Regions from separate parts of the Mesorhizobium sp. M1312 genome, predicted to be linked through region 2. Evidence: predicted binding sites of a transcription regulator. Region 2 holds the regulator's gene; each other region holds the start of a gene.
What was found. Region 2 encodes PhoB, which activates phosphate uptake and scavenging genes when phosphate is short. Its sites were predicted from a motif close to TGTCATNNANCTGTCAT; they were not measured.
Positions count from the first base shown of each region.

Region 1: the regulator PhoB is predicted to act here: its motif matches at 1,913-1,929, upstream of NKH36_RS19500 (alkaline phosphatase D family protein).
Region 3: the regulator PhoB is predicted to act here: its motif matches at 1,890-1,906, upstream of ugpB (sn-glycerol-3-phosphate ABC transporter substrate-binding protein UgpB).
Region 4: the regulator PhoB is predicted to act here: its motif matches at 2,024-2,040, upstream of phnF (phosphonate metabolism transcriptional regulator PhnF).

Region 1 is NZ_JAMYLQ010000016.1:119,426-123,636, forward strand. Features, by position in the region: gene NKH36_RS19495 (hypothetical protein) at 1-16, shown strand, start outside; gene NKH36_RS19500 (alkaline phosphatase D family protein) at 266-1,840, opposite strand; gene NKH36_RS19505 (MFS transporter) at 1,988-3,271, opposite strand; gene NKH36_RS19510 (TetR/AcrR family transcriptional regulator) at 3,354-3,953, shown strand; gene NKH36_RS19515 (hypothetical protein) at 3,999-4,211, shown strand, end outside.
Region 2 is NZ_JAMYLQ010000011.1:16,352-20,562, forward strand. Features, by position in the region: gene xylF (D-xylose ABC transporter substrate-binding protein) at 1-547, opposite strand, end outside; gene NKH36_RS14850 (ROK family protein) at 815-2,062, shown strand; gene phoB (phosphate regulon transcriptional regulator PhoB) at 2,231-2,920, opposite strand; gene phoU (phosphate signaling complex protein PhoU) at 2,937-3,644, opposite strand; gene pstB (phosphate ABC transporter ATP-binding protein PstB) at 3,683-4,211, opposite strand, start outside.
Region 3 is NZ_JAMYLQ010000021.1:83,463-87,673, reverse strand. Features, by position in the region: gene ugpA (sn-glycerol-3-phosphate ABC transporter permease UgpA) at 1-435, opposite strand, end outside; gene ugpB (sn-glycerol-3-phosphate ABC transporter substrate-binding protein UgpB) at 517-1,827, opposite strand; gene tlpA (thiol:disulfide interchange protein TlpA) at 2,040-2,726, opposite strand; gene argH (argininosuccinate lyase) at 2,761-4,161, shown strand.
Region 4 is NZ_JAMYLQ010000017.1:79,430-83,640, forward strand. Features, by position in the region: gene NKH36_RS19995 (zinc-binding alcohol dehydrogenase family protein) at 1-987, shown strand, start outside; gene phnF (phosphonate metabolism transcriptional regulator PhnF) at 1,246-1,998, opposite strand; gene phnG (phosphonate C-P lyase system protein PhnG) at 2,121-2,585, shown strand; gene phnH (phosphonate C-P lyase system protein PhnH) at 2,585-3,196, shown strand; gene NKH36_RS20015 (carbon-phosphorus lyase complex subunit) at 3,198-4,211, shown strand, end outside.

The DNA of each region.
Region 1 (4,211 bases), on a different contig from region 2:
TTGCTATCCAGACTGAGGACCGCCGACGGCGGTCGTCATCCCGAGATACCGTTCCGCTGCGATCCTGCACGCCCCCCTCTGCCCTGCCGGGCATCTCCCCCACGAGGGGGAAGATCGGTCGTGGCCGCCGCTTTCGCCAACCTCCGTTGCAGGCGCGACCGGAGCGCCCAAGCGGCCAATCTCCCCCGTGTGGGGGAGATGTCCGGTAGGACAGAGGGGGGGCGCTGTCCCGCCTGCGTTTTGGCCATCATTGAAGCCAGTCCCCTCACGCCGACTGCACCGGGTCGAGCGTGACCTTATAGAGTTCATTGTCGTCGCGATCCATCAGCCGCACCGTCATCTGTTCAGTGGCGCCGTCGATATCGACGAGGCCGAAGAACTGCAGGCCGGCTGACGGTGGGAGATTCTGCCCCTGTTCGGCGGTTGGCGCCTTGATGAATTTCAGCTCCGGGCCGAAGGTCATGTCGAAATCATTGGGTCCATATGTGCCGGCGTGGAGCGGACCCGAAACAAATTCCCAGAACGGATTGAAGTCCTGGAACTGCGCCTTATCAGGATTGTAGTAATGCGCTGCCGTATAGTGCACGTCGGCGGTAAGCCAGACGGTGTTGGTGATGCCGGCATTCTTTATATAGCGAAAGAGGTCGGCAATCTCCAACTCGCGGCCCTTGGCTGGGCCAGTGTCGCCATTGCTGACGGCCTCGGCGCCGGCCTTCTTGGTGGCGTCGTTCCAGACGACGAGACCGAGCGGCATGTCGGCGGCGATGATTTTCCAGGTCGCGTTGGAGGTTGCCAGTTCGCGCTTCAGCCACTTCGTCTGCTGTTCGCCGAGAATGCGCGATTGCGGCGTCACCGTATCCTGCATGCCAGGACTATTGGAGCCGCGATAGGAACGCATGTCGAGGAAGAACACGTCGAGCAGCGGCCCATAGTCGATCTTGCGATAGACGCGGCCCGGTTCCGACGGCTCGTAGCGGATCGTCGTCATCTCGTGGAAGGCGCGTGCCGCGCGTGCCGCCAGCACGTGGACGTTTTTTTCCGAGTAGCGGTCGTCGGCGCTCAGGTCCTTCGAATCCGACCAGTTGTTCACCACCTCGTGGTCGTCCCACTGGTAGAACGTCGGGCAGATGGCGTTGAGCCCCAGAACGTTCTTGTCCATCATGTTGTACTTCCACTGGCCGCGGTACTCGTCCAGCGTCTCGGCAACCTTGCGCTTTTCGTCGATGAGGACTTTGTTCTTCCACTTGCTGCCACCGGAAAGGTCGACCTCGTCCTTCATCGGGCCGTCGGCATAGATGGTATCGCCGGAATGCAGGAAGAAGTCGGGCGTATGCTTGCCGATCGTGGCATAGGTCTTCATGCCGGTGTCGTCGATGCCCCAGCCCTGGCCGGCGGTATCGCCCGACCAGGCGAAGCGAATGTCGCGCTTCGAGGCCGGCGCCGTGCGGAAGCGGCCGACGATCGGCTCGGAGACGGCGTTGATGTCGGCAAGATCGGCCGCGATCATGCGGTAGAAGATATCCTGATCGGAGGCGAGTTCGGTGAGCAGCCGCTTTACGGTGTAATCGCTGGCCGGCGACGTATCGAGCGGCGCAAGACGGACGGCGTTGGCGAAATCTTCCGTCGACGATACTTCGAACATGACACGCGAAGGGCGGTCGGTGCGGGTCCACACCACGCCGCTGGTTGCGTCGACATCGCCCGACTGGATGCCATGGGTGAAGGCGGGCCGCTGATTTGCGCGGGAATAATAGGAAAGCGCGAGGCCCGATATGCCGACGAGGCCGGCGGCGCTCGCGGACGTGACGAAGGCGCGCCGGGTCATCGAAATCTTGTTCATGGCTGTCTCCTGGATGGCGTTGAACGGCGCCGCCAAGGTCCAGCCTCAATGTTTCAGGCACATCTCGAAACGATGAACGTTTTCTGACAATCGACAGGCTGGCGAATCTTCCCCCTTGAGGGAGGGATTGCGCTCAGCCGTCACAGCTCAAGCCGCCTGCGGTTCCGGCTCGAAGGCCGGACGGCTGGTGTTGATCAGCAGCGAGATGCAGGCTGCGGCTATTGCCGTCATGCCGGCGATGAGGAAGGCAAGCTCGTAATTGCCCTGCAATTCACGCATGGTGCCGCCGAAGAAGGCGGCCGCCGCCGCACCCACCTGATGGCCGGCGACGATCCAGCCGAAGACGATCGGCCCACTGCGGTCGCCGAACGCCTCGTTCGACAGCCTGAGCGTCGGCGGCACGGTGGCGATCCAGTCCAATCCGTAGAGCACGGCGAAGATGATCAGACTGGTCGACGAGAAGCCGGAATAAGGCAGATAGATCAGCGACAGGCCGCGGATGCCATAATAGACGCCGAGCAGCTTGCGCGGGTCGAAGCGGTCGGTGAGCCAGCCCGACAGCGTCGTGCCGATCAGATCGAAGATGCCCATCAGCGACAGCAGGCCGGCGGCTTGCACCTGACCGATACCCATGTCGCCGCAAAACGCGATCAGGTGCGTGCCGACCAGTCCGTTGGTGGTGAAGCCGCAGATGAAGAAGGTGGCGAACAGATACCAGAACACGCGGGTGCCTGCGGCACGACGCAGCGTGCTGAGCGTTTGCATGAGGAAATTGCCCTGCGAGGCCGGCGGAACCGGCGGCACGTCGTCGGCGTCAGCACCGTAGCGCACCATGCCGATCGAAGCCGGACGCTCCGGCACCAGCAGCCAGACCAGCGGCACCAGGCAGGCGGTGGCGACCGCAACGGCGATGGCGACCGGCTTCCAGCCGCCCGACTGGGCGAGCGCGGCGAGCAGCGGCAGGAACACCAGGAGGCCGGTGGCGGCGGAGGCCGACATCAGTCCCATCACCAGGCCGCGATTGGTCTTGAACCAGCGGTTGACGATGGTGGCGCCGAGCACCGTGGCGACCGCGCCGGAACCGACGCCGGAGAATACACCCCAGGTGAGAAGCAGATGCCACGGCTCGGTCATCAACAGGCTGAGCGCTGTCGAACCCGACATCACCACCAGCGACGCCAGCAGCGTGCGGCGCAGCCCGACCCGTTCCATCAGTGCCGCGGCAAACGGCCCGGTCAGGCCGTAGAGGAAGATGCCGATGGCCGCGGCGAGCGAGACGACATCGCGCCGCCAACCGAAACTCTCCTCCAGCGGCAGCATCATGACGGCCGGAGCCGATCGCAGGCCCGCTGCGATCAGCAGGCAAAGGAAAATGACGGCAACAACGACGAACGCGTAGCGCTGGCCAAAGGGACGGGATTGAGCTATCATGTTACTGACCGGTACGTTGCAATTACACCTAGGTATACGTACCGATCGGTAACATTGTCAAGCAGGCAACGGCACGTCCTAAATGAAAAGAATTGAACCAACGATCAAAGCGGATGAGCCGCCCCGCGCGGGCGAAAAAATCCTTCGCGTTGCCCGCGACCTGTTCTACCGGCAAGGCATCAGGGCGGTCGGCGTCGATGAGATCGTACGGCGTGCCGGCGTCACCAAGCCCAGCCTCTATCGCAGCTTCCCTTCCAAGGACGAATTGGCCGCGTCCTATCTGCGGCAATACGACCTCGAGTTCTGGGCCCGCTTCGACGAGGCGGTGGCTGCCCATCCCGGCGATCCGCGGGCGCAGATCGCCGCCTTCCTGACCCGCATCGGCAAGCGCACGCAAAAGCCGGACTATCGCGGCTGCGGCATGACCAATGCGGCCGTCGAATATCCCGAGCACGGCCATCCGGCCCGCGTGGTGAGCGAGGCCAATAAACAGGAATTGCGACGACGCCTGCGCGCCATGGCGGCGACAATGGGTGCCGGCGACGCCGATACGCTGGGCGACGGGCTGCTGCTTCTGATCGAGGGCGCCTATATCAGCGGCCAGCTGTTCGGTGCCGGCGGACCGGCCAAGTCTGTGGCCCGGAACGCCGACCTGCTGATCGAAGCGAGCTTGAAGAAATAGCGTTTAACGATACCGTGCGGCAGCCTCGAAACGGAGTTGTCCGCGATGCGTAGCCTTTTGACGATCCCGCTTGCCCTTACCGGCCTCTGCCAAGCTGCCCAGGCCGGCGACATTTCCAGCGCCTACACCGATCTCGACTGGAAGAAGGGCTGTGTGACCTACGCGCAGGCGCAAGAAGGCGAAGGCGACTGGGCCAGTCTTGTCTGCTCGGGCTATCGCGGCTACCCGGTACTGATCTCTTACGACGATGCCCGGGAA
Region 2 (4,211 bases):
TCTTGATCTTGCCGCTGTCGATGGCATCCTTGAGCACTTCCATAGAGCCGGCGAACAGAAAATCGGCATTCGGGTCGGCGCCCGAGCCCTTGATGAAGACGTAATTGCCTTCCGGCGCCACCTTGAACACTTCGCGGGCCTGCATGCGGCCGACTTCCTGGTTGTCGAAGGTCAGATAGAAGACGTCCTTGTTCTCGATCAGCCGGTCATAGCCGACGACCGGAATGCCTTCGTCCAGCGCCTTCTGCACCGCCGGCCCGATGGCCGAGGCATCCTGCGCAAGGATGATCAGCGCGTTGGCGCCCTGCGAGATCAGGCTCTCGACGTCAGTCAGCTGCTTGCCGGGATTGGACTGTGCATCGACGGAAATATACTTGTCGCCGGCTGCCTCGATCGCCGTCTTCATGGCGGCTTCGTCGGTCTTCCAGCGCTCTTCCTGGAAGTTCGACCACGAAACGCCAATGACCTTGTCCTTCGCCTGTGCGACCGACGCGAGCGTCAGCGACATCGCGACCCCCACCAGAATGGCGGCTGTGAATCTCTTCATGATATTCCTCCCTGCGCCGCGTACGGCACGACCAGACTGGCCCGAAGGCCGGCACAAAGGCTCTATTTTTTCGAGCCTCGAAAAAATACTGGTCCAACGCCGAAGCGCTGTCAACATCAAACCTGATGGATCTTGATGTCCCTGCCGACTTATTTCGAGTCTCGGAATAAACAATGACAGGGCCCGCTGCTTCTGCGAATATTTATCGGACATTACCGACGGCTTCCGATCCATGAGCGGCCGCGGCAATAGGGAGGAAGCAAAAGAATGTCGGTTGGAATCCGTCATGACGATTTGCGCCGGCGCAACCGGGCCATGGTGATTTCGGCCGTACGCCGGGCCGGCCAGCCGTCGCGAACCGAGATCGCCGCAACCACTGGCCTCAGCCATTCGACCATATCGGCGATCTCTTCCGACCTGATCCAGGAAGGCATCCTGACCGAGATCAAGGCGAGCGAGACCGTTTCGATGAAACGCGGCCGACCGCAGGTCGGCCTCAGCCTCAATCCGGAAGCCGCTGCGGTATTGGCGGTCGTGTTGTCGCTGAATTTCCTGTCGGTCGCCGTCATCGATTATGCCGGACAGGTGGTCGCAGAGGAACAGCGCCGGCTGGACACGCTGACCATGTCGCGCGACGAGCTGATCGGCGAATGTGTCGCCATCGTCCGGCGCCGGGTCGAAGACCCCGACCTCGATGTCCAAAGCGTCGCCCGCATCGCGCTGGCGATCCAGGGCATCACCGATTCCCATGCGCGCGCCATGTTGTGGTCGCCGATCACGCCGCAGACGAATATCGCCTTCGCCGACATTCTGGAACGCGAGTTCGGCATCCCGGCCATCATGGAGAACGACTGCAACATGATGGCCGTGGCGCTGCGCTGGCGCGACCCGAATCGCTACCGCGACGATTTCATCGCCGTCCTGCTCTCGCACGGCATCGGTATGGGGCTGGTGCTGAAGGGAGAACTGTTCACCGGCACCCATTCCTCAGGCGGTGAATTCGGCCACATGATCCACCGGCCGGGCGGCGCGCTTTGCCGTTGCGGGCGGCGCGGCTGCGTCGAGGCCTACGCCGGCAACTACGCTATCTGGCGCAACGCAAGGCAATTGAGCGAGAACGCCGAGCCGGTCGCCGATGTCAGCGACGCCGAGATGCGGGCACTGGCGGCCCGGGCGCGCCAGACGGACGGACCGGAGCGCGAAGCCTACCGCAAGGCCGGCGAAGCACTCGGCTTCGGGCTCGGCAGCCTGTTCGCGCTGATCGATCCGGCGCCGGTCGCCATGGTCGGCGCTAGCGCTGCCGCCTTCGACCTGATTGAGCCGGCCCTGCGCGAGGCCATCGCCCAGACCGCCGGCGGCCAGCATTCGGGTTCGATTTCCTTCGACACCGAGCCGAACGAACTGCCGCTGATCCGCGAAGGCTGTGCCATGCGGGCGCTGAGCTTCGTCGACCAGGAGATTTTCGCGCCGGGCATTCAGGCGCGAGCCGGCTCGGTCGGAAGGAACGTGGCTTGAATTCGAAGGCAGGGATCGCCGGATCGCGACTTGGGGTGCGTTGATTCAGGTCAGGCCGAGTCGAGAATGGTGGGTTCCGAGAACCGGAGCGGAGCGTACTTTTGGGTACGTGAGGAGCGGAAGCGCAGGAGGCCGCCGGTCGCAGGCCGGCATCACCCTGAATATCAGCTAGTCTTCCCTGATCGCATAGCCCGCGCCGCGGATGGTGCGGATGACATCAGGCATGCGACCATTGTTGACCGCCTTGCGCAACCGTCCGACATGGACGTCCACCGTGCGCTCGTCGATGTAGATCGTCTCGCCCCAGACATTGTCGAGCAACTGGCTGCGCGAGAAGACTCGACCCGGGTGCCGCATCATGAATTCGAGCAGCCGGAACTCGGTTGGCCCGAGCCGGATCTCGCTCCTCTTGCGATAGACCCTGTGCGATTCGCGATCGAGCACGATGTCGCCGACCTTAAGCACGCTGGACAGCACTTCCGGCTTGGCGCGGCGCAGCAGCGCCTTGACCCTGGCCATGAATTCCGGCGTCGAGAACGGCTTGACCAGATAGTCGTCGGCTCCGGTGGAAAGGCCGCGCACCCGATCGCTCTCCTCGCCGCGCGCGGTCAGCATGATGATCGGCAGCCGCTCGGTTTCGGGACGCACCCGAAGGCGCCGGCAAAGCTCGATGCCGGAAACCGCCGGCACCATCCAGTCGAGCACCAGAAGATCGGGCACGTTTTCCTGCAGCCGAATTTCGGCCTCGTCGCCGCGCGTCACCACCTCGACCTGATAACCCTCGGATTCCAGATTGTAACGAAGAAGGACGCCCAGCGGCTCTTCATCCTCCACCACCATGATGCGCGGCGCGATCATCGGCCGGTCACTCCTGTCATGTCGCTGGCGCCGAGATCATCGTTTCGTCTAGCTTCGGCCGATCCGCCGGCAGTTGCTGCCCGGTCACGACAAAGTAGGCGTTTTCGGCGATGTTGGTGACATGATCGCCAATACGCTCGAGATTCTTGGCGCAGAACAGAAGATGCGTGCAGGCGGTGATGTTGCGCGGATCCTCCATCATATAGGTCAGGAGTTCGCGGAAAACCGCCGTGTATTTCACATCGATCTTCTGGTCGTCGGCGCGCAGTTCTTTCAACGCGCCGGCATTGCGCGACACATAGTGCTCAACCACCCCGCGGAGCTGCACAAGAACGAGATCCGCCATCGCGTCGATCCCGTGCGATAGATTACGCGGCGTGGCGCTCTGCCCGACTGCGCTGACCCGCTTGGCTATGTTCTTGGCCAAATCGCCGATGCGCTCGAGATCACCGGCCATGCGGATTGCGCCAACCACGGCGCGCAGATCTTGCGCCATCGGCTGCCGCTTGGCGATCAGCGTGATCGCGCTATCGTCGAGTTCGCGCTGCCGCGCATCCATGATGGCGTCGTCCGAGACGACGCGCTGAGCCATCGCATTGTCTGACGCAAGCAACGCGCGAATCGAGGCTGCGACCATCGCCGCGGCGAGCTCGTCCATGTCGCGGATCAGCCTGTCGATGTGCTCCAGTTCCTCGTCGAAAGATGCGACGGTGTGTTCACCCATGATACTGTCCTCGTTTTCGAAATTCGCCGCCGGACCGCTCAGCCGAACCGGCCGGTGATGTAGTCCTGGGTGCGCTTGTCGTCGGGATTGGTGAACATCTTGTCGGTCGCGCCCTCCTCGACCAGATAGCCGAGATGGAACATCGCCGTGCGTTGCGACACGCGCGCTGCCTGCTGCATCGAATGGGTGACGATGACGATCGTGTAGTTCTGGCGCAGTTCGTCAATCAGTTCCTCGACGCGGGCGGTGGCGATCGGATCGAGCGCCGAACAGGGCTCGTCCATCAGGATAACTTCCGGCGACACGGCGATGGCGCGCGCGATGCACAGGCGCTGCTGCTGTCCGCCGGAGAGACCGGTGCCCGACTCGAGCAGGCGATCCTTGACCTCGTTGAACAGGCCGGCCTTCTTCAGGCTCGATTCAACGATGCCGTCCAGCTCGGCCTTGCTCCTGGCCAGGCCATGAATGCGCGGACCGTAGGCGACGTTTTCATAGATCGACTTCGGAAACGGGTTCGGCTTCTGGAATACCATGCCGACGCGAGCTCGCAGCTCGACGACATCGATT
Region 3 (4,211 bases), on a different contig from region 2:
GATGCCGAGGCTTCTCAGCAAATACGCCAACGAGCCGATCGAAGGATTGAACAGAAACAGCCACAGCATGCCGGCAATCGCCGGCGCCACGGCATAAGGCCATATCAGCAGTGTGCGGTAGAGGCCTTTGCCGCGCACCGCCTTCTCGGCCATGACTGCAAGCAAAAGGGCCACGCCCATCGCAACGATCGCGGTCGCAAGCGAGAACACCACGGTGACCTGGATCGAATTGAGGTAGGCCGGATCGGCCAGTACCTTCCGGAAATTGGCGAACCAGACGAACCTGCTCCTCAGCCCGAACGGGTCTTGCCTGAGCATCGATTGGTAAAGCGCCTGACCGGCCGGCCAGTAGAAGAAAACCAGTGTTATGGCGAGTTGTGGCGCCACCAGCAGGTAGGGCAGGATCTTGTGGGGAAAGACGATGCGTGGAGACAGGCTGATTTCCCTCGCTATCCAGGGGTCGCCCACGCGAGCTCGCGTGGGCGATATTCCAATCGGTTAACCGAGATAATCTCGTCAGTTCTCCAGCGCTTCCTTGATCGCGGCGTTGCCGCGCGTGACCGCATTGTCAAGCGCCTGCTGAGCGGTTTGCTGGCCGGCCAGCATCTTCTCCAACTCCTCGTTCTGGATATCGCGCACCTGCGGCAGATTCGGCAGGCGCACGCCCTTCGAGTTATCGGTCGGCGCCTTGCCCGTCATCTGCAGGATGGGTGTCTCGCGGCCGGGGTTCTTTTCATAGAAGCCTGATTTCTTGGTCGCCTCGTAGGCGGCGAGCGTCACCGGCAGGTATCCCGACTTCTGGTGCAGATATTCCTGCACATCGGTCTTGGACAGATAGGCGAAGAAGGCCGCGACGCCCTTGTATTGCTCGTCCGACTTGTTGCCGAACACCCACAGGCTGGCGCCGCCCGGCGTGGTGTTCTGCGGTGCGCCCTTGGCGTCGGTATCGTAGGGAAGCTGGCCGATGCCATAGTTCATGCCGGACTTGACGATGTCGCCGAGGCCGCCCGACGATTCGGTGAAGATGCCGCATTCGCCGGCAAGGAAGATCTGCTTGGCTTCGGAAGTGCGCCCGCCATATTTGAAGGTGCCGTCCTTGGCGAGGTCTGCGAGCGCCTGGAAGTGGTTGACGAAGATCGGCGCGTTGATCTTGAGTTCGACATCACCGCCGGCCAGACCGTTCTGCTGGGTGGCCCACGACACATCATTCCACGCCGCGAAATTCTCCAGATGGATCCAGGTCAGCCAGGTCGAGGTATAGCCGCATGAGGCGGCGCCGCTGGTCTTGATCTTCTTGGCAGCTTCCCACAGCTCGTTCCAGGTCTTGGGCGGGCTGTTCACGTCGAGACCCGCCTTCTGAAAGATGTCCTTGTTGTAATAGAGGATCGGCGAGGAGGAGTTGTAGGGGAAGGACAGCATGGTGCCGTCCGGCTTCGAATAATAGCCGACGATGCCGGGCAAATACTGGCTCTTGTCGAAGGTCATCCCGGCACCGGTCATCACCTCAGCCACCGGCTTGATCGCACCCTCGGCCGCCATCATCACGCCGGTGCCGACATCGAACACCTGGAGAATATCGGGCGCCTGTCCAGCGCGGAAGGCAGCGATGCCGGCATTCAGCGTCTCGGGATAGGTGCCCTTGAACACCGGAACCAGCTCATAATCGCTCTGGCTGGCGTTGAAATCCTTAGAAATCTTGTCGACGACCTCGGCATTGGCGCCAGTCATGGCGTGCCACCAGCTGATCTGCGTGACGGCGAAGGCGGAAGTGGTGGAAAACAGGGTCAAGGTGGCGGCAACACCGGCCGCGAAGCCGAAGAACTTCATGTTTCATCTCCCGTTTATCATTGGCGAAAGTGGCACCCTCGCAAAGGCAATATGTGCCGCTCGTGACAGTTGGACAACGGTTTTGTTGCGGATCGATGAACTTGATCTCCACCTAAAGTGGTGCACGCTTCGAAATAAGCGCCGATAGAAAGCAATTGAAAAGCCGGCTTACCACTCGAACAACGCGACAGGACCGGCACGATGGCCGGTGCCTAGTCCGACTTGCCAAGCGCCGTTTCGACCAGCCGCTTGGCATCGGGGCTCGACCATTCGGCCGGGCCGTTCATGTGGGCAATCAGGCAACCTTCACCGTCGATCAGCATGGTGACCGGCAGGCCGAGCGCCAGGCCGCGCGTCTTGAGATCGTTGAACAGCGCCATCGTCGAATCACGGTAATAGCCGAGCGCCTCGACGCCGGTTTCCTCGAGGAACTTCTTCGGCTTGGTGTCGTCGCCGACATCGACGTTGACCGCGACGACCTCGAAGGCGTCGCTGCCCATTTCTTTCTGCAGCGCGTCGAGCGCCGGCATTTCGGCACGGCAGGGCGCGCACCATGTCGCCCACAGATTGAGCAGCACCGTCTTGCCGGCATGGCCGGCGAGCGTCATCGGCCTGCCGCCAGGGTCGTCGAAGGCAAGACCTTTCAGCGATTGCGGCGGATCGGCCGGCAACAGTGCGGCAACCTGGCCGGTGGCAGCCGCCGCGACCGTCTTGGCACGGTCGACCTTGGCGGCGCAGGCGACATCGTCCTTGCTGTCGTCAACGGCGACTTGAGCGGGCGCGTTGTTGCCAGAACCGCTCTCGCTGACATATACCGCGACCGCGCCGGCCAGCACGCCCGCCACCAAAGCGGCGAGGATGAGGCGCGGGGCCGGGAAAAATCGATTGCCGTCTGCCATTTTTTAAAACTGCTCCGGAGCACGGGTTATAGCGATGAGCGACAGGAAGGCCAGCAACCAGATGTGGGGCGGACGATTTGCCTCGGGTCCGGCCGCGATCATGGAAGCGATCAACGCGTCGATCTCGTTCGACCGCAAACTCTACGCGCAGGATATCAGAGGCTCGATCGCCCATAGCGAGATGCTGGCGCAAACGGGCATTATTTCGGCGGCCGATCAAGAAAAAATCGCTCACGGGCTGAACACGATCCTGACAGAGATCGAAGCCGGCACGTTCGAGTTCTCGACCAGGCTGGAAGACATCCACATGAATGTCGAGGCCCGCCTTGCCGAGCTGATCGGCCCGGCCGCCGGCCGCCTGCACACCGCCCGTTCGCGCAACGACCAGGTGGCGGTCGATCTCAGGCTATGGGTCAAGGACGAGTGCTTTCGCGTCGCCGAGGCGCTGAAAGGCCTGATCACGGCGTTCCTCGAACGGGCCGAGGAGCATGCGGCGACGGTGATGCCGGGCTTCACCCATATGCAGGCGGCGCAGCCGGTGACCTTCGGCCATCACTGCATGGCCTATGTCGAGATGTTTTCGCGCGACCTGTCGCGTGTTCGCGACGCCATCGAGCGGATGGACGAAAGCCCGCTCGGCGCGGCCGCCCTTGCCGGCACCAGCTTTCCGATCGACCGCCACAAGACGGCCAAGGCTCTCGGCTTCCGCGAGCCGATGCGCAATTCCCTCGACAGCGTTTCGGACCGCGATTTCGCGCTCGAATTCTTAGGGCTGGCGGCAATCTGCGCGACGCATCTGTCGCGGCTGGCCGAAGAGATCATCATCTGGTCGACGCCGCAATTCGGCTTCGTCAGGCTGTCGGACTCATTCTCCACCGGCTCCTCGATCATGCCGCAGAAAAAGAACCCCGACGCCGCCGAGCTGGTGCGCGGCAAGACCGGGCGCGTCACCGGCCATCTGGTCGGCCTGCTGACGGTGATGAAGGGCATGCCGCTGACCTACGGCAAGGACATGCAGGAGGACAAGGAGTCCGTGTTCGATGCCGCCGAGACGCTCGACCTGATGCTGGCGGCGATGACCGGCATGGTACGCGACATGACGGTGAACGCCGCCGCCATGAAAAAGGCCGCCGGGTCAGGCTATTCGACGGCGACCGACCTTGCCGACTGGCTGGTGCGCACGCTTGGCCTGCCGTTCCGCGAGGCGCACCACGTCACCGGCCGTGCGGTGGCGCTGGCCGAGGAGAAGAAAATCGGGCTCGACAGGCTGCCGCTGGAAGACTTGCAGTCCATTCACCCCGGCATCACGGCGGACGTGTTTTCCGTGCTCGCCGTGCAGAACTCGGTGAAGAGCCGCACGAGCTTCGGCGGCACCGCGCCGTCGGAAGTGAGGAAGCAGATCCGGTACTGGAAAAAGCACATCGCCAAGGCGTGATGCTCGTGCGGCGAATCCGAAATTCGCATCACGTTGGAGCAGCGCGGCGA
Region 4 (4,211 bases), on a different contig from region 2:
GAGCTTGTTCTGGAAGACCGCCCGGCCCCAGGCACTCCGCCCTCTGGCTGGGCATTGGTCGCGGTCAGTCATGTCGGCATCTGCGGCACCGACTATCACATCTTCGAGGGCAAGCATCCGTTCCTCGCCTATCCACGCATCATGGGCCACGAGGTTTCCGGCACCGTGATCGAGGCCGGCGAAGGCGTCGATCTCGCAATCGGCGAGCCGGTGATCATCAATCCCTATCTCGCTTGCGGCAAATGCATCGCCTGCCGCCAAGGCAAGCCTAATTGCTGCGTCAAGATCGAAGTGCTTGGCGTACACCGCGACGGCGCCATGTGCGAACGGATCCTGGTGCCGGCGCAAAATCTCTATCCGGCCAGCGGCCTGTCGCTGGCCGACGCCGCCGCCGTCGAATTCCTGGCGATCGGGGCGCATGCCGTGCGCCGCTCGCTGGCTGATCCCGGCGCGCACACGCTGGTCATCGGCGCCGGGCCGATCGGCCTCGGCACGGCGCTGTTTGCCCGTATCGCCGGTCTCGACGTGACGCTGCTCGACATGAGTGCCGAGAGGCTGGGTTTTGCTGCAAGCGAACTCGGCTTCGCCACCCTCGACGGTTCGCGGCAGTCTGCGACCGATCTGGTGCGCGAGGCGACCAACGGCGAAGGTTTTGACGTGATTTTCGATGCCACCGGCAACACCCAGTCCGTCCAGTCGGCCTTCGCCCATGTCGCGCATGGCGGGACGCTGGTCCTGGTCAGCGTCGTCAAGGACGACATCGTCTTTTCCGATCCTGAATACCACAAGCGTGAGATGACGCTGATCGGCAGCCGGAACGCGCTGCGCGCCGACTTCGACCATGTCGCTGCCTCGATCCGCGATGGTGCTGTGCCGCTGGCAAAGCTCGTCACCCATCGCACGACGCTTGGCGACACGCCGCGCGACATCGCCCGCTGGGCGCATGAGAAATCCGGCCTGATCAAGGCCGTCATCCAGGTCGGATGAGATGCCGATTCTGACATAAAAATTCGGCGGTCGATAGGTGCGCTTTGGCGATTAGTCGAAACATCCATCGCTTCGTCATCCTGTGGCGAAGCAAGGAGCGAAGCGACGCGGCGCAGACCATAGGATCCATGCCGTGACCTTGAAGTATCGCGACGGTGCAGAATTCTGCTTCGCTTCACTCCTCGACCAATGTTACGGCATGGATCCTTGGGTCTCCGCGACGGAGCTGCGCTCCTGCTTCGCCCAAGGATGACGACGCTACTCGTTCGCCGACAATTTGAGCTCGACCCGCTCAGCCGGAAACCGCGTTTCGGCGAACTGGATCGGCTGGCCGTCCGGCGTGACATTGACGGCGACCGTGACCAGCACGATGGCGCCGGGCTGCAGATCGAGATCGGCAAGGTCGGCGGCGTCCGCGTGGCGGGCCGACAGCACCGTCGATTGCCTGAGATAGTCACCGATGCCGAAACGCTGGAATGAGGCGGTTATCGAACCGGTTTCGGCCATGACGGCATCGATGCCGGCGAAGCGTCCCGCGTCGAACCAGCCGGTGGCACGCGAGACCGGTTGCCCATCGGCTTCGCCGCGTGTCTCGAGGCGTACTACATTCGAACCCTTGGCAAGCCCCAGCCCTTCGGCGACGCGCCGGCTGGCCGGCTCGACCGCCGATTCGAGCAGCACGCTGCGGCGCTCCGACGCCTGCCCTTGCAGGCCCTCCGAAAAACGGGTGCGCGCTCCGATCGGATAGGACAGGCGCCTGCGCGACAACACGAAAGTGCCGCGCCCCTGTTCGGCCCTGAGCACGCCATCCTGCACCAGGGCTGCGATGGCGCTGCGCACCGTATGTCGGTTGACACCATAGCGCTCGGCCAGTGCGATTTCCGGTGGCAGCGCAGCATTCTCGGCAAAGTCGCCGACGGCGATCGAATGCAGGATCTGGTCCGCGATCTGCCGCCACAGCGAGACGCCGCTGCGCCGCTCCAAGCTGCTGGCCATCTGCTGACCGATCATCTCTTTGCCCCGAGCTTTTTCGCCCTGTCATCCATCCGTCATGGACAGGCTTTAGAGAATAGGTATGATTTGTATAATTGTCTACATCATTATACAAATTGGAACGAGAAGGAACAGCGGCCATGCGAGAACAGGAAGCGCGCGATCAGCAGCTTGAGCGCAAGGCCGTCATGGCGACGCTAGCGCAGTCGACCGGCGACGATATCGTCCGCCTCTGGAACGAAGCCGGCCTGCCTTCGCAAGCAGAACTCCTGCGCGGCCCCGAAACCGGCCTTGTCACCGTGCGTGGCCGCATCGGCGGCGGCGGCGCGCCGTTCAATGTCGGCGAGGCGACAGTCACCCGCGCTACCGTCCGGCTCGCATCCGGACAGGTCGGCCACTGCTACGCGCTGGGCCGTGACAAACAGAAAGCAAAACTGGCGGCAATCGCCGACGCGCTCTGGCAGGATCCCACCCGCCGTAGCGAGGTCGAGACCAAACTCATTGCGCCGCTGCAGGCCGCACTGGCCAGCGAACGTGAACGGCGGCGCGCCGAGACGGCGGCAACGAAGGTTGATTTCTTCACCATGGTACGCGGAGAAGACTGATGGACATCGCAACGCAAGCGATCGAGGGCGGCTTTTCCGATCCGGTGTTCAACGCCCAGACGGTGTTCCGCGCCGTGATGGATGCGATGGCGCGGCCGGGCACCCTGCAGCCCCTGCCGGTCTTTGCCCGTCCGCCGGCGCCGCTGTCGGCCACCGCGGGCGCCATCGCGCTGGCGCTGTGCGACAACGACACGCCGCTCTGGCTTGACCTCGTTTTGCAGGCTCCAGCGACGGTGAGGTCCTGGCTCGGCTTCCACACCGGCGCGCCACTGGCCAATACGCCGGCCGACGCGCATTTCGCGCTGATCGCCACGCCGGCCGAGATGATGGCGCTCGACGGCTTTTCACAAGGCACCCAGGACTATCCCGACCGCTCGACGACGCTGATCCTGCAGGTCGGCGATCTCGTTTCAGGCGCCCCTCTGTTGCTCGAAGGTCCTGGCATCGAAAGAACCGCGACCATCGCGCCGGCGCAGATGCCGCGCCACTTCGTCGAACAATGGAAGCAGAACAACCAGCGTTTTCCGCGTGGTGTCGACATCGTCCTCTCCACCCCTGACGGCGTTGCCTGCCTGCCGCGTACCACGCGCATCAAGACGCTGAAGGCGTGATATGTATGTCGCGGTAAAAGGTGGCGAAGCGGCCATTGCCAACGCCCACGCCCTGCTCGCCGACCGTCGCCGCGGCGACCGCTCGGTGCCGGCGCTTCGCCTCGACCAGATCGTCGAGCAACTGGCGCTCGGCGTCGACCGGGTGATGAGCGAAGGCTCGCTCTACGACAGGGAATTGGCGGCGCTGGCCATCGTCCAGGCGCGCGGCGACATGATCGAGGCGATCTTCCTGGTCCGCGCGTATCGCACGACGCTGCCGCGCTTCGGCTACACCAGGGCGATCGACACCGGCGCGATGCTGGTCGAGCGGCGCGTGTCGGCGACCTACAAGGACCTGCCCGGCGGGCAGCTGCTCGGCCCGACCTTCGACTACACCCACCGGCTGCTCGATCCCGAACTCGCCGCGGGCGGCCATGTCGCCGAGCCGCTGCAGCGTGCCAGCGAGGCGGAAGCCATACCGCGCGTCTCCGCGATCCTTGCCCGCGAAGGCCTGATCGAGCCTGATGGCGACATGCCGCAAGACCATGTCCCAGGCGACATCACCCGCGAGCCGCTGGAATTTCCGATGGCACGGGACATTCGCCTGCAGGCGTTGTCACGCGGCGATGAGGGTTTTTTGCTGGCGCTCGGCTATTCCACCCAGCGCGGCTATGCCCGCAACCATCCCTTTGTCGGCGAGGTTCGCATCGGCGAGGTCGAGCTGGAACTCGACGTGCCGGAGCTGCCCTTCGCCGTACCGCTCGGCTCGTTGCGTGTCACCGAGTGCCAGATGGTCAACCAGTTCAAGGGCTCGGCCAAGGCACCGCCGCAGTTCACCCGCGGTTACGGCCTCGTCTTCGGCCAGAGCGAGCGCAAGGCGATGGCCATGGCGCTCTGCGATCGCGCTCTTCGTGCAACCGAATTCGGCGAGGACGTCGTCGCCGCGGCCCAGGACGAGGAGTTCGTCATCTCGCATTCCGACAACGTCCAAGCGACCGGCTTCGTCGAGCACCTCAAGCTGCCGCATTATGTCGAC